DNA from 2 places in the Blautia sp. An46 genome. Region 1 is predicted to be linked to the other one. Evidence: riboswitches for the same ligand, from Rfam matches in the RefSeq annotation. Region 1 holds a riboswitch; the other holds the start of a gene.
What was found. Region 1 has a riboswitch for cobalamin ahead of B5G00_RS08725 (MATE family efflux transporter). Riboswitches for the same ligand answer to the same signal wherever they lie in the genome.
Positions count from the first base shown of each region.

Region 2: another riboswitch for cobalamin. It lies ahead of B5G00_RS14825 (energy-coupling factor ABC transporter permease); the one in region 1 lies ahead of B5G00_RS08725 (MATE family efflux transporter).

Region 1 is NZ_NFIF01000009.1:8,579-16,806, reverse strand. It holds gene B5G00_RS08730 (endonuclease/exonuclease/phosphatase family protein) at 1-796, shown strand, start outside; gene B5G00_RS08725 (MATE family efflux transporter) at 793-2,193, opposite strand; cobalamin riboswitch at 2,573-2,768, opposite strand; gene B5G00_RS08720 (small, acid-soluble spore protein, alpha/beta type) at 2,804-3,028, opposite strand; gene B5G00_RS08715 (PspC domain-containing protein) at 3,112-3,297, opposite strand; gene B5G00_RS08710 (DUF4097 family beta strand repeat-containing protein) at 3,313-4,209, opposite strand; gene B5G00_RS08705 (DUF1700 domain-containing protein) at 4,206-5,018, opposite strand; gene B5G00_RS08700 (PadR family transcriptional regulator) at 5,015-5,338, opposite strand; gene addA (helicase-exonuclease AddAB subunit AddA) at 5,460-8,228, opposite strand, start outside.
Region 2 is NZ_NFIF01000020.1:38,015-46,242, reverse strand. It holds gene hemB (porphobilinogen synthase) at 1-173, opposite strand, end outside; gene cobA (uroporphyrinogen-III C-methyltransferase) at 177-1,688, opposite strand; gene hemC (hydroxymethylbilane synthase) at 1,703-2,599, opposite strand; gene B5G00_RS14835 (precorrin-2 dehydrogenase/sirohydrochlorin ferrochelatase family protein) at 2,571-3,080, opposite strand; gene hemA (glutamyl-tRNA reductase) at 3,070-4,299, opposite strand; cobalamin riboswitch at 4,446-4,651, shown strand; gene B5G00_RS14825 (energy-coupling factor ABC transporter permease) at 4,860-5,606, shown strand; gene B5G00_RS14820 (energy-coupling factor ABC transporter substrate-binding protein) at 5,610-5,915, shown strand; gene cbiQ (cobalt ECF transporter T component CbiQ) at 5,931-6,707, shown strand; partial or broken gene B5G00_RS19850 (energy-coupling factor ABC transporter ATP-binding protein) at 6,686-7,309, shown strand; gene B5G00_RS19845 (sirohydrochlorin cobaltochelatase) at 7,577-8,228, shown strand, end outside.

The DNA.
Region 1 (8,228 bases):
TGGAAAAATCCTGACCTCCTGTACAGCCGATGCATATTTTCTCCAGGAGGTAGATCTGGATTCCTCCCGTTCCTATCATATGGATCAGCAGGATTATTTTGAGAAACGTATGGGCCTTCCTGGCGTCTTTGCCTGGAACTATAAGTGTGACTTTATCCCCTTCCCCCTTCCCCCTCTGGGAAAAATGAGCAGCGGCATCAGTACTTTTACAGATTTAAAGGTCCGTTCTGCCCGGCGTCTTGCTCTTCCCGAATCTTTCTCCTGGCCGGTAAAGACCTGTAATCTGAAACGCTGTATTCTTGAAGCCAGAATACCTGTCAAAGGCAGCAGCCGGGAACTGGTACTCCTGAATTTTCATCTGGAAGCCTATGATAAAGGAGAAGGAAAGCTGGCTCAGAGTCGGCTGCTCTCCCAGATCCTTTCCCGGGAATATGAAAAAGGCAATTATGTCATCGCCGGCGGGGATTTCAATCAGATTATAAAAGGAGAGGACAAATATCCTCTCCGTAAAAGCAAGAACTGGACCCCTGGTCTCCTGGAAAAAGACTTTCTTCCGGCCCACTTTTCCATAGCCGCCGATGATACCTGGCCCACCTGCCGGCTTCTGGACCGGCCTTACGACGGTTCTTCAGGGAAGTCCCTGGCATATGTGCTGGATGGGTTCCTGGTATCCGATAATCTGAAGATATCCCGTGTTTCTGTGATAAACACAGATTTTGCATATACGGACCACCAGCCTGTGATCCTGGAAGTGCAGTTTCTGGACAAAAACCCATACTGCCCTCAAAGTCTTTAGGATTTTCCTTTCCCAGATGTTTCTCTATACCCTACTTTGCTGGTCTGCTGGCGGAATAAGAGCAGCAGACCTCTTACGCATAATTCAATACACATTGCAGTCCACACTCCATGAAGTCCCCATTTTTCCACCAACAGCAGAGCCAGTGTAATACGCACGCCCCAAATACTGATCAGATTCAGGATACTGGGGACCAGGGAGTCTCCTGCTCCCCGGAGAGCTCCTGCAGCCACAATGGACACTCCATAAAGGGGCTCTGCAAAAAGCTGTATCCGCAGTACTTCCGCGGCAAGCTGCCGCACCTGAATATCCGGTGTCATCATATGAAAGATCCCAGGACATATGAAAAACATCAGAGATCCCGTTACTGCCATGATTCCGCCTCCCAGAAGCACAGAAAGATTGGAAAAACTTTTTGCAATCTTTTCCCTCCCGGCTCCCAGGCTCTGTCCTACCAGAGCAGTAGCTGCCTCAGCAATCCCATACCCTGGCATATAGCAGAGGCTCTCCGCTGTTACTGCAAAAGAGTTTGCTGCAATAGCCACAGTTCCCAGGGGTGCAATGATCCTGGTAGTAACGATCATAGCCCCACAGACAGCCACATGTTCAAAGGCCAGCGGAGCTCCCACCTGAAAAGCAGTGGTAAAAATCTTCTTATCCATTCCTCCCTTTTCTCCTCTGAATCGAAACACAGGGGAGCGGAAGCAAACCGCCCGGAGCATAAAAATACATACTACAGCCTGAGCAAGGGCTGTTCCTATTGCTGCTCCCAGCACACCGTAGTGCCGTATAAAGATCATATTGAAAACAATGTCCAGAAGACACATACTGGCGTTTAATATACTGGGCGTCCGCATATTTCCGCTGCACTGAAGCATGGAGCCTGCCAGCCGGTTTATCTGCACTGCAGGAAGAGAACATGCATAGACAAAGAAATAGCCTGATGCATCTGTCCAAAGCTCTTCTCCTGCTCCCAGCCATACAGGAAGTTTCCCGCTGATGGCTATTCCCACTGCCATGAGGATAAGGGAAAAACAAAGGGCTGCGGCAAGTCCGTGTTTCAGGATTTTTCTGGCATTGGCCTCTCTGCCCGCTCCAATCTGGTGTGCAGCCTGTACAGAAAAACCTGTAGCCACGCCGCTGCACAGTCCGCTAAGAAGCCAGGTGCTTGTGGAGACAACTCCAATAGATGCTGACGCCTGGGCCCCAAGGTTTCCCACCATTGCCTGGTCAATATACTGCATTAAAATAGAGGTTATCTGAGCCATGATGGCGGGAACGCTCATCTGCCAGACAATCGACAGTTTTTCCCTTCTTGTTATCTCTCCCTTTTGCCGAAAAAAAGCGGCAAGCCGCTCTTCTGGTCTGATTTTTCTCTTTTCTGTATATTCCGTCATTTTATCTGTCTCTTTCTTTTCCTTATCCTGCCCTCAATACACTAAGGACCTCTGTACAAAAAGAAGAGGGCGATAATGACCTCTTCTTTTCATAAATAAGAAATAATATGAAGTTTCCGGCGTTTCTCCCGGTTTTGTCACGATTTCTCTGTCCTGCGGAGGATGTGTATGTTCCGTTTGTTGCGGGAAAACGGATTGGATATACAGGACAACATTTAGAAACCGGGAGAACCGTCTGCCATTTAATCATGCATAATTCTATAAATTCAGGCGTTTACCTTTCGGCACTATTCCATAAAAAATTCCGCCTTCACATGAAAAGCGGAAACATATAGCCCCATCCAGGGCTACAGGGATTTCAAACTTTGCACGGAAGTTTTCACCTTACTGCTATTAAGCAGGTTTCCTGACTTATGGTTCTCCGCTTTGCCTCTCCTTCTCATACTTTCGTACAATGGATTTTGCTGACATTGCTCCCCAAATACAGTGACCGGATCGCTCAGGATTCTCACCTGATTCCCTTTTCACCAGTGTTGTGCGGTCAACGCTGATGCACTCAATAGGTTTATGGAATTACACACTTGTATAATACCACCAGCAGAGATTTGCGTCAAGAAATATTACTGTTTTCATCCACTTTTTCTTTCATCTTTTCCTCTCGTCTTCTCTTGGTCATAAGTCCTCCAATCCGTCCAGTTTCCTTAGCGGACAGACTTTTCCAGCCCCTTTCCAGAACTTTATCCAGAACCCCCAGTTCTTCTGCTATCTCATATTTCAACTGTTCCTCCTGAGGAATCTTGTTTAAATCAATTTTTTCTTCTTTTTTCTTAGACATCAAAAGCCACACTCCTTTTTCTTAGAGTATGGCCCTTTTCTTTCCCTTTATTCAGCTTTTTCTGCTTTCTGTCATATATTCTTCTATTTTGGAATAACAATGGCTGCAATAATATAAGCGATGATCCCGGAGCCAAAACTCATACAGGTCACAATAACCCAGGCAAGGCGGATCAGGGTAGGATCTATGTTAAAATACTCCCCGATCCCTCCGCAGACTCCCGCCAGCATATAATTTACAGAAGAACGATATAATCTCTTATCTGACATGACACATACTCCTTTCTATTGATCCTCAAAATCTATTCTGATATTTCCTGCATTGTTCTCTATGTCCATGGTCTTATCTGAAGATACTGCTCCAAATGTTCCTTCATGAAAGCCATCTATACTTTCTCCGCCCAGGTCCAGGGCGCCGGAGTCCACACGGACATCTGCCGTATAGTCCTCCAGTCTTCCGGTATATTTTATCCGTAGCCGTCCGGCGTCACAGTTCAGAGTGGAATCGTCAGCCTCCATCAGTTCCACCTCCAGATTACCTGCCGCCACATCTATATCACAGCTCCCGGCCGCAAGTTTTCCTTCTGCTTCCAGGCTTCCTGCGCTGGAGTTCAGGTACAGCTCCTCAAATACCTTAGCCTGAGGGATCTGGATCAGTAAAGACCTGCTGCTGTCCACAAGCCCATCGCTTCTGGATACAGTAAGGACTCCTGTATCAATGTCAAAATCTGCCACATACAGACTAGAATCCAGTCCGGAACCTGAAACCCATATTTTTTCATCCGGAGAGGGCTGTATCCGGATTTCTCCCGCTTCTGCTGTCACATAAAGACTTTTCACCCTTGAAGCCTCAATGCTGCCCCTCTGGCTGGCCTCGGACCAGTCCATATTGCGGACACCGGTTTCATCAGACCAGTCTCTGGTCCAGGATTCTCCTCTTTCCTGCCAGTAATTTTCCCATTCCTCTCCCATCTCTTCCAGATCGTCCAGGTCCGTCAGCCGTTCCAGCCAGTCAGTTCCAAACCAGCGGTAAAAAACATGATTATTTTCTGTGCTTCTTTCCAGGCCGTCCAGAAATGCCTTTGGGGAAGCCCCGAAAAGGATTCCCCCTGCTGTCAGGATCCCTCCTGTGACCAGCATGACAAGAGCTGTGATCAAAGCAATTTTTGTAAACTTTTTCATGAATTTTCACCTCCCCGGATACCTCTGTGCAGGACCCTCTGGATCAAATCCACCGCCCAGCGGAATACAGCCGGAAACGCCCGGAAGATCAGCCAGATGAAAGCCAGAAGCAGCAGAATACCAACTGCCGTCATCATAAGAGCCCCTCCCACACAGGCAACTGCCGTAGGGGGAGAAGCCAGCTGGAACACCAGGCTGTGAATCAGAAACATAAGGCCGCCTACGGTCAGGCCGATCCCTCCTGCCAGGAGTCCGATGATCCCTCCGATGATTCCTATCAGCAGGCCCAGGGCCCCCATTCCGAAACCAAACACAAAGGGGAGGGCCACTACAGCAAAAATGATCAGCAGAATCCAGCCGGCTCCGCTTCTGGAATGTCTTGGATTCTGTCCGTAATTTCTTCCGTATCCGGCTCTGCTGTAAGGGCCGTCATAGCTGTGCTGCCTTCTCTCCCCCTGGGGATCTCTGTATCTGGTGCCGTCCCAGTTATTTTCTTCCTGGCCGGTTTCAGATCTCTCACTGTTTTCTTTCATTTCCGAAGGTTCCGGCACCTTTTTCTCCTGGAATCTCTCGTCCGTATATCCCGTCTCTGTATATTCTCCGTACTGTATCCCTTCATTTTCCAGATCTGACCGGATGATGGCCGCTACCTTACCGGGGCTTCCCAGCTCCTGGATCACTTTTCCTTCATTCTCTGCTCCGGCGTCTTCAAAGTAATCCTGATAATATTCCAGAGCCTCCTTTCTCTCAGACTCCGGTATATCCCACAGCAGCCGTTCCAGCTGCTCTAAAAATTCTGTTCTGTTCATTTCAGTTCCCCTCCCTCAAACAATCTGCTGATTTTCGTTGAGTAGCTTTTCCATTCTTCCCTGTATAGATTCATTTGTACCATACCTTTTTCGGTAACTTTATAATATCTCCTGTTCCTGCCTGCGAATTCCCGGTCATAGGTTTCCAGGCACTCATCTTTCTGAAGGCGCCTCAGAACCGGATACAGGGTGGATTCTGAAACTTCCAGTACCCGGCGCACATCCTGAGTAATCTTATAACCATAGGTCCCCTCCTCCTCTCTGGACACAACTGCCAGAACGATGGCATCCAGAAGGGCTGCACCTGTATTGAAAATCATTTCCTCACCCCTTTGCTATTTCTTATTTAATACTATATGTCATATAATATAATTTTGTCAACAATATTATATTAAGAATTTCTAAAGATTTATGGAAGAAAAGTAAAAAACCCCGGCACTCTCACACCGGGATTTCTTTTTTCAGATAAAAGGAGTAGATGTATTTTTCTTTTACTTTTTTCCCTGTCATACGCTCCAGGGCTTCCTGATAATACAGAAGCTGTATCCTGTATTTTTCTGTCAGCTCCTGGGGATTTCCTGAGGGTATTCGGTCTGTCTTATAGTCTACCAGCACCAGGCCGTCTTCTTCCTCAAAGAAAGCGTCGATAATTCCCTGGACCAGGATTTCTTCTTCTGATTGATACTCCCTGCTTACTGAAGAAGCAGGCACTCCTATGACAAAGGGCTGTTCTCTCTTTAAGAGCCCTTTTGCCGCTGCTGCTTTCATTCTCTGTCCCAGGCTGCTTTCGGCAAGGTCATAAATATCTTTGGGCCATACGGAGCTTTGCACTGCCTGGGAAATCTTTCCCATACGGCAAAGTTCCTGTATCTGTCCTCTCACCTCTTCCAGACTGCCAGTTTTCTCATAATCCAGCCGTTCCAGAACTGCATGATAGGCAGTCCCTCTTTCTGCACCCTTCAGCTCCTCCTGCTCCGTTCTCATAAATGCCGGAACATAACCCTCTTCTGGTTCTTCTTCACCAGAAACCGTTTTCTGATCTTTCCCGCTGTCCGGATAGAGATTCAGACTTTCCTCGTCCTCTTCTGTCTGAATCCTTTTTACCTCAGATACCGTCACCTTGGCCGGAATCCTGGCAAGGTCTTTATAAGGATACACATAGGAAAAACTTTCTTCCAGTTCTTTCTTCGTATCAGAGTCGTAGACTTTTCCAGTATCCCAGTTCAGGTATCCTTCCTTTTCTTCCAGCTCTCTGGTTCTGGCATCCAATTCTCCCCTTACCAGCTCCAGAGGCGACACCTTCCGGATCTTAAAATCTCCGGAGCCTTCATAAAGTGGGTTCAGGGGATATACTCCAAGATTCACTGACTGGTACAGCTCCTTCATAACTCTGTGTCTGGCCAGGGCCGACAAAATCCAGTCCAGATAACTTTTGCCCTTCATCCGCACCCCATAGGGCAGCCGGGTCTGTTCCCGCCGCTTCAGCATTTCCTGCTGGGAAAGCCTCTCTGCCAGCTTTGAAATCGTCCCTGTAAGAATCAGTTTTTCTTTTGCCCTTGTAAGGGCTACATAGAGGATCCGCAGCTCCTCTCCCAGACTTTCCAGAGTAATCTCCTGCTGAATGGCCCGCTGGAGAATGGTTCTGGTCCGGATTCGCAGTTTTTCATCTACACAAGGCGCACCGATCCCCAGATCCGGATGGAGTACAATACTCTCTCTGGCATCCTGCATATTCATCTGTTTTCCCATACCTGCCACAAATACCACAGGGAATTCCAGGCCTTTGCTGCCGTGGATACTCATGATCTTCACCGTATCCTCTTTTTCTGAGAGAATGTTGGCTTCCCCAAAATCCACCTGATATTTTTTCAGATTTTCAATATACCGGACAAAGTTGAACAGCCCCCTGTAGCTGGTGCTCTCATAGTCCCTGGCTTTTTCCAGGAGCATGAGAAGATTGGCCTTTCTCTGCTCTCCGGAAGGGAATGCCTGCTGCCAGAGAAGAAAGCCTGTCTGGTCAAAGAAATCCCAGATAAGCTGATGGATAGGAGTATAAGGCACTTCCCGGCGCAGTTTCCGATAGGTTTTTAAAAAACCTATCACCTTATCCTGGAGGGGATTGGGAACCTTTTCTGTCTCCAGCAGCGCCTCATAAAGAGTAATCTTCTCTCCTGCGTTTCCCAGATTCCGGATCTGGGTCAGTTCTTCAAAGGTAAATCCCTGAGACTGGTTTTTCAAAGCCCCTGCCAGAGGGATATCCTGAAAGGGATTGTCCAAAATCTGCAGGTAGTCCAGCACAGCCGCTACCTCAGGGGCAGAGAAATATCCTGTCTTTGTGGTAACACTGGCCGGAATATTGCAGGAATTCAGGATCTTTTTAAAAGTCTCGGACCAGCCGGTCATGGTTCTGAGAAGAATGGTGATATCCGAATATTTCACCGGTCTTAACTCTCCGGTTTCTTTGTCTGTCACCTGCCCTGTCTCTCTCAGTTCCCGGATACGCAGGGCAATCATCCTTGCCTCCAGCTCCCGGGCAGTTTCCGGACTGTCCTGTTCCTGCCATACCGGGTCGTCTTCCTCCAGAAGAAGGACTTCCGCTGCAGGCTCTGTTTCCTTTGGAAGCTCTGGAAACTGTCCCTGGGGATAAAGCGCTGCATCTTTATCGTACTCTACCCCGCCCAGGTCCTCTCCCATGATCTGGTAGAAAATATAATTCACACTGTCCAGCACTGTTCCCCGGCTGCGGAAATTTTTATGAAGGTCGATGCGGTAAGTCTTTCCTCCCGGGATCACCGGATAACTGTGGAATTTTTCCATAAACAGGTCCGGACGGGCCAGTCGGAACCGATAAATACTCTGCTTTACATCTCCTACCATAAAGATGTTGTATTCCCCTTCTTCCACACGGGAAACAGAGGTAAGAATCTTCTCCTGGACCAGATTGCTGTCCTGATACTCGTCGATCATGATTTCCGCAAACTGGTCTGCCAGTTCCCTGGCTGCCCCAGTCCGCTCATCCTTTTCCGGGCTGTGATTTACCAGGATTTCCAGAGCATAATGTTCCAGGTCTGAAAAATCCAGGATATTTTTCTCCTGCTTTTTCTTTTTGTAAGCTTCCATAAAAGCCAGTGTCAGATCCACCAGCACTCCTACGGGCTGGGCCGCTGCCTGAAGGTGTTCCACCATTTCCTCTGGGGATTCCTGGAAGTA
Region 2 (8,228 bases), on a different contig from region 1:
TCCAGGCTGTACCGGTACTGCCCAGGCATAGTAGCGATTTCTTCTTTCAGATTCTCTCCCTCTCTTACAAAGATGGGGTAGATCAGAGAGCTTTTATCCATTCTGGTCTCTCTTACCATTTTTCTTAAACTTTCTCCCCCTCTGAGTCTTCTGGGTCTGATCCCCATGTCCATTTGTCAACACTCCTTTTCCTTTAATCTTATTACCAGCTCCAGCACACTGTCTATGGTAGCTTTTTCGGCCATATAGGTCTTCATTCCATAGGAGTCTGCCGCTGCTTTTGTCTGTTTTCCAATACAGGCCGCTGTGACCTTTGTATAATCCAGATCCGGGCAGGCCGCTGCAAATCCTCTTACTGTAGAGGCGCTGGTGAATACCGCACAGTCTATCCCGCCCTGTTCAAATTCTTTTTTCTCATCTATGATTTCCTGATTTTCATAAAAAGTATCATAAGTGGCGATATCTGAGATCCGAAGGCCCGGTTTCTTTTCCAGCTCCTCCAGGATTTCATGATTTCCAATCTTAGCGCGAGGGATCAAAATCCGCTCTTCCCCGCAGCAGGCATCTCGCAGGGCTTTTCCAAGGGAAGCTCCGTCATAGATTTCCGGAATCAGATCCGGGATCAGGCCTCTCTCTTTCAAAGCTTTCTCGGTGCCTTTGCCGATAGCGGCAATCCGGATTCCTCCCAGCTTTCTGATATCTGTTCCGGTCTTCAGCAGTTCTTCAAAGAAGACCTTCACTCCTGTAGGACTGGTAAATGCAGCCCAGTCATAAGTATCCAGCTCTTTAAAGGCCTGATGCAGTTCTCTCTGGTCTTCCAGGGGCTCTGTCCGTATAGCAGGCAGTTCCAGAACTTCCGCACCCAGTGTCCGAAGCTTGGCAGACATGGTGGAGATCAGATCTTTTGGTCTGGTCACCAATACTTTATAACCGGCCAGCGGAAGCTTTTCATACCAGGCAAATTCCTCTGCCAGAGCGCAGACCTTTCCTACCACAATGATCGCCGGAGTTTCCACTCCCTGCCGCTTTACTTCTTCCGGCAGTTCCGCCACTGTGGAAACAATCCTTTTCTGCCCTGCAGTCGTTCCTTTCTGGAGAACTGCCGCAGGCATCTGTGGATCCATTCCTGCCTCCAGAAGAGAGGCGCAGATATCCGGAAGGGCTGTAACTCCCATGAGAAAAACGAGGGTGCCTTTGGTGTCCACCAGTGCCTTAAAATCAATATCGTAGGCTTCTCCCTGGCGTTTATGACCGGTGATAATATGAAGGGAAGAAGTATAGTCCCGGTGAGTCACAGGGATGCCGTTATAGGCAGGCACTGCAATAGGGGAAGTTACTCCCGGCACCACCTCATAGGGAATCTGCTCCTTTGTCAGAAGCTCCAGCTCCTCTCCTCCTCTTCCGAAAAGGAAAGGATCCCCTCCCTTCAGACGCACCACACGGCAGCCTTTCTTTGCCTCTTCTACCAGGACCTGATTGATCTTCTCCTGGGGCATAGTGTGATGAGAAGCCCGTTTTCCCACATTGATGGCTTTTGCCTCTTTTGGAATCTGGGATAAGACTCCCTGTCCAACCAGGCTGTCATAGACTACCACCTCTGCGTTCTGTAAGATTTCTCTGCCTTTTACGGTAAACAGGCCCGGATCTCCCGGGCCGGCGCCTACCAGCCAGACCTTTCCTGTACTCATATCTATCTGCTCCTTTACTGCTGATTTTCTTTCCTGCATGTTTCCTGCAGCCTGCGGGCAAGGGAAATCCCCAGTTCCTCTGCCGAGGAAATTCTGCCTTTTTCGCTGCCTCTTATGTATTTTCCTGTTTCTTCCTCATAGTACAATCCCATGAGGAATAATTCCTCTCCCAGAACCTGTCCGTGAGCCGCTACGGGAGAAGAACAGCCACCGTCCAGATAGCGGACAAAGGCCCGCTCTGCTCTGGCTGCAGCGGCAGCCTCCGGATCCTGGAAATCTGCCAGGTAAGAATAATCCTCTCCGGCCCTTCCCTGGACTGCCAGGATTCCCTGGCCAGCAGCGGGTATGATTTCTTCCACAGTAAAATAACGGCTGATCCTGTTTTCCAGTCCCAGCCTTTTCAGTCCTGCTGCTGCCAGGACCAGGGCACTGTATTCTCCGCTGTCCAGCTTTTTCAGCCGGGTCAGGACATTTCCACGTACGCTCTTAAATTCCATATCCGGAAAAAGCTCCTTTAGCTGAAGGATTCTCCGGAGGCTGGAACAGCCTATAGGCTTCCTCTTGTCCATGGTTTCCTGTCCTTTTGGAAGGACCAGCACATCCCGGGGATCCTCTCTTTTGGAATAGGACACCAAAGGCAGCTCCTCCGGTACTTCCATAGGCATATCCTTCAGGCTGTGCACAGAGAGGTCACTTCTCTTTTCCATAAGAGCCTTATCCAGTTCTTTCACAAAAAGCCCTTTTCCTCCGATCTTATCCAGTGTCCTGTCCAGGATAATGTCCCCTGTTGTTTTCATAGTCAGGATCTCTGCCTGGATCTCCGGAGAGTGTTCTTCTATATATTTTTTTACCATTTCACTCTGGATCACTGCCAGCCGGCTTTCACGGCTGCCGATTATGACTTTCTTCATCTTGTACCTCCATGTTGTCTCCCAGCAATACCTTCTGGGTTTTTTCCCGGACCTCTCTCACTTTCCTGTGGTCTTTTCCGCTTCCGTTGAATCCTATGACTACACCCTCGTATTCCAGGATTCCTGGAAAATGAAAGTCGCATTTATTCTGGTCGCTGGCTACATTTACCTGAATTCCCAGACATTTGCAGGCACTGTAAATATCTTCATTTACTTCTTTGTTGTCTGTGGCCGCAATGACCAGATCTGCATCATAAAGGTCCTCTCTGGAATAGGTCTTTTCTTTGTAAAGGATCTCTCCCTGACGGGCCAGACTGAGGATCTCTTCAGAAGCCTCAGGGGCTTCTACCACCACTTCTCCTGCAAAGGGCAAAAGGGTTTTTACTCTCCGGGAGGCAATTTTCCCTGCCCCTACTACCAGAACCTTTTTTTGGGTCAGGTCCACAAAGAGGGGAAACATTTTTTTCTCTTTACTCTTCATATAGCTTCTCCAACCCTTCCACACAATTTATAAACTCTTCTTCTTTCATAAAATCCTTCAGGCCGAACATCATCTTGTTGACCACTTTCCCGGCAGCTGTGTCAATGGCATTTAAAAGATTTTCCCGGTCTTTCTCTTCCATGGGAGTCTTCCTTAATATCTTCATGATACGGAGATTCAGATCTTCTACTGCATCTGCCTTGATCTCCTGAATCCTTGGGATCAGATCTCTGCCATTGTACCAGCTGTAAAACTCCTCCTGCTGCTCCTGAAGGATCTTCCCTGCCTGGTCAAGGCTGGCCTGGAGCTTGGGAGATACCGCATCAATCTTGAAACTGTCAATATCGTACAAAGTCACATTACTAAGGGTCCCTGCCGAAGGCTCTATGTCTCTTGGCACTGCCAAGTCGATAAGAACAATATGTCCGGGAATTTCTGCATTTTCAATCTGCTCCATAGTCAGCGTATAATTAGGACTTGCTGTAGCGCTGACTGCCAGATCACATTTTGGAAGAAACTCCAGACGCTCTCCATAATTGATCCTGTCGCAGCCCTGAGGGATTGTCACAATTCCGCTGCGGTACTGCCGCACTGTGACCGTTACATCTGCTCCTGCTTCCTTAAGAGCCAGAGCAGTTACCTTCCCCATTTCGCCGTTTCCAATAACCATACAGGTTTTTCCCTGGATGGAAAATCCCTGATTTTCCAGACGTTCTATAGCCTGGTGGATTACAGAGCTGTTGGCTCTGGAAAAGCTTACCTGGGTTTTTACTTTCTTTGCAGCAGTAACCGCCATGCGGAATAAAACCTCCAGAACATTATCTGTACAGTAAGCTTCTCTGGAAAGGGCTAGGGCATCTTTCACCTGGGTAATGATCTGGTCCTCTGCAAGAATCTGGGATTTCAGGCCACTGGTAAGATAGAACAAATGCTCTACGGCCTCCTCTTCTTTTCTGGAAACAAAATACTGCCGGAATTCATCCGGATCCTTCTCTTTTTCTCTGCATAAAAATTCATAGAGAGAACCTTTCCAGTCTTCCCCAGTACTGGCCCAAATCTCCATACGGTTACAGGTAGACAGAATAATACAGCCCAGGATTCCCGGCTCTTTTTTCAGATTTTCCAGGGCTGCAACTGTATTTTTTTTCGTAAATGAAAACTGGGCCCGAACATCTACTGATGCCTTTTTGTAGTCGATTCCAATCATGGAAATACTCATGTCTTTACTCTCCCCTATTTTCTTTCTCTTATGAATTATGAACGGTCTTATCTCCACTCAATCTTTTCTCATCTTAGCATAGAATTCTTTCCCGTGCAATGATTGATTCCTATTGACAAAAATCCTGTATATGCTACAATAAATCCAGAATTGAATGTACAAAGGTGCCTGCATAAAATGCGGGAGAATAGGAAAGCTGAGTGAAAAGCTCACACGGTCACGCCGCTGTAAAGGAGGAGCCGTATTTCTTGTAAGGTTTTTGTAAGACCTGCGTCACTGGGAATTACCTGGGAAGGCTGAAATACGGTGAGGATGCCTAAGTCAGAAGACCTGCCTTGTGCACGAAATTTACACAGGTTACGAACGATGGCCTCGTGTAAGAACAGGTTGGCTCATAGCAGTTCAATTCTATTTGCTATACCTCTTGTTCTTCTGGTAGCCTGTGGGAATCATCCCTCAGGTTTTTTTATTGTACAGGGAGCTTTGTTCCCAATAAAAAAGTCCCGCAAAAATATACTGCAGCGGGAAAATCACATTTTACTATCAGAAAGGAGAAGAAAATGAGTAAACAGGAAAAACGTATTCTGGCTCTGGCAGGGGCTTTTGCCCTCACCTTCGGCATTGTCCCCAATGTCAGCGCCATGCACATTATGGAGGGATATCTGCCCGGAGGTTTTTGCATTGCCTGGGGTGTTTTGTGCCTGCCATTTTTGATCGCAGGTTTCATGTCCATAAAGAAAACTTTAAATGACCACCGAAATCTGATCACACTGCTGGCCATGTCCGGCGCCTTTATCTTTGTGATCTCATCACTGAAGATCCCTTCCGTAACAGGAAGCTGTTCTCATATGACAGGAACTGGACTGGGTGCCATTTTGTTCGGTCCCTCTGCTGTTTCTGTGCTGGGACTGATCGTTCTTTTGTTCCAGGCCATTCTGCTGGCTCACGGCGGCCTTACCACTATTGGGGCCAATACCTTTTCCATGGCCATAGCAGGACCTTTCCTTTCCTATGGGATATATAAACTTTGTAACAAAAGTGGGATGAACAAGCGGGCCAGTGTTTTTCTGGCCGCCGCTTTAGGCGACTTATTCACATACTGCATCACCGCTTTGCAGATGGCTCTTGCTCACCATGCAGATACTAGCATAGGCGGCGCTTTGGTGAAATTTCTTGTGGTTTTTGCTCCTACCCAGGTGCCTCTGGCCATCATTGAAGGAATCATCACAGTCCTCATCGTCATGGGACTGGAAACCTATGCAAAGCCAGAGCTTCGTACTATCGGATTTATAAAGGAGGGAAAATAAGCCATGAAAAAGAAAGTGTTTCTGGGAATCCTCTTAATTTTTTTAATCGCTCTGGTTCCTCTCTTCGCTTTAAAAGATGCTGAATTCGGAGGCTCCGATGATGCAGGCAGCCAGGTAGTAGAAGAGGTGGATTCTTCCTATGAGCCCTGGGCCACTCCTATTCTGGAAAGGCTCATTGGCGGAGAACTGCCAGGAGAGGTTGAAAGCCTTTTCTTTTGTATCCAGACCGGTATCGGCGTGGGAATCATTGCCTTTATCATGGGCAGGTTCGTGGAACGAAGAAAATGGATGAAACATGAAGAACAATAAAGGAAGGAGTTTCCCGTGATTACCATAGACAAGCTCTGTTATAATTCAAAGCTTCGCTATGAAAATGCCGGTGAAAAATTTGCCTTTGCAGTGATTACACTTTGCATTTGTGTAATGAGTCGTTCCATTGCAGTGGCATGTATTGTTTTAGCTGTGACAGGGATTCTTGCCGTATGGAAAGGCGGAGTCCCTGTTTCCCGTTATCTGGGTTTTCTCACTGTACCACTGGCTTTTTTATTCCTGAGCACAATAGCAATTATGTTTAACATTAGAAAAGCCCCTTTGGACCTTTTTGCGATTTCAATCGGCAGTTGGTATGTGACGGCAAGTACCGATTCTTTTTTCTACGCAGTACAGTTGATCCTGACGGCCTTGGGAGCCGTATCCTGCTTGTATTTTCTATCCTTTACCACACCTATGCCGGATATCCTGGAAGTACTGGGAAAACTCCACTGCCCTGGTCTTCTTATTGAGCTGATGCTGCTGATCTATCGTTTTATTTTTATTCTCCTGAACACAGCTTCTGCTATTACCACATCCCAGAACTGCCGTCTTGGAAATAAAGATTACAGGACTTCTTTAAAGTCTTTTGGGCTGCTGGGCTCTGTACTTATGATGCGGGCTATCTCCCGCTCCAATAAACTTTATGACGCTATGGAAGCCCGGTGTTACGATGGCAGAATTCAGGTGCTGTCAGAGAATCAGCCTCCCAGAAAAAAAATCATTGCCGCTATCGCAGTCTTTGATACTGCACTTTTCATTTTTGCCTTATGGAGGAGATTTTTCTCATGAATCAAGATATTATCTTAAAAGCCGAGAACCTTTATTATTCTTATGATGACGACAACAGCCATTCTCTCAATGGACTGTCTCTGGAAATAAAAAAGGGGCAAAAGATAGCCGTTATGGGAGCCAACGGCAGCGGAAAATCCACTTTTTTCCTCTGCTGTACAGGAATTCTAAAGCCTCAGAAAGGACATCTGTTTTTTAAAGGAAAGAAATACGCCTATGACAAAAAAAGTCTTCTGGATCTGAGGAGCAAAGTGGGTATCGTCTTTCAGGACCCGGATAACCAGCTTTTCTCTGCCAGTGTTTACCAGGAAATCTCCTTCGGCATCCTGAATCTGGGGGTTGCCCCGGAAGAGGCCAAAAAAGAGGTGGAGAAAGTCATTGATTATCTGGAGATCACCCCTTTCCGCCATAAACCTACCCACGCCTTAAGCGGAGGTCAGAAGAAGCAGGTTTCCATTGCAGATATCCTGGTCATGCACCCGGATATCATTATCCTGGACGAGCCGGCAGCGGCCCTGGATCCAAAGCATACCCAGATGGTAAACCACATTGTAGATCAGATGACAGAGGCGGGGATCACCGTTCTCATGGCTACCCACGATGTTGATTACGCCTATGAGTGGGCAGATGAAGTCATCCTTTTCCATGAAGGAAAAGTCCTGCTCCACGGGTCTCCCGCCCAGGTCTTTTCCAATAAACGGGTTCTTGCCCAGACTAACCTGGAGCCCCCTGCAGTATTGGAGCTTTTTGAAAGTCTGTGCAGAAAAGGGATCCTGAAAGCCTCTCTGGAAATCCCCAGGAATTTAAAAACCCTGGAACAATATATAGAAGAAATAAAATTAAACCCACATTACGGAGGAAAGAAACCAGTGACAGCAGAAACAAAGAAAGCCATTCTGGCAGTAAGCTTCGGCACCAGCCACAACGATACCAGAAAAGTGACCATTGACGCCATTGAGAGAGATATGCAGGAAGCCTTTCCCGACTACATGCTCTACCGGGCATGGACCAGCAAAATGATCATCAAAAAGCTGAAAAACCGGGATAATGTTCATGTATTTACCGTCCTGGAAGCTATGGAACAGATGAAAAAAGACGGGATTACCGACGTTCTGATACAGCCTACCCATGTTATAAATGGTATTGAAAATGATCTGATGAAAGAAGACGCCCTGGCTTACCGTGATGATTTTCACTCCATCACCTTCGGGGATCCTCTCCTCACCAGCGCAGAAGACAATCTTGCAGTGATCCAGGCAATTGCCGATGAATTTTCTGACCTTGCCCAGGATCAGGTGCTGGTACTTATGGGCCACGGTACCACCCATTATGCCAACTCTATTTACGCTGCCCTGGATTACACCTTTAAAGACAAAGGCTACAAAAATATTTTCCTTGGCACGGTAGAGGCTTATCCTTCCATGGAAAGCCTGATGCGAATGGTAAAAGAATATAATCCTTCCAAGGTGGTTCTGGCTCCCTTTATGATCGTAGCCGGAGATCACGCCAAGAACGATATGG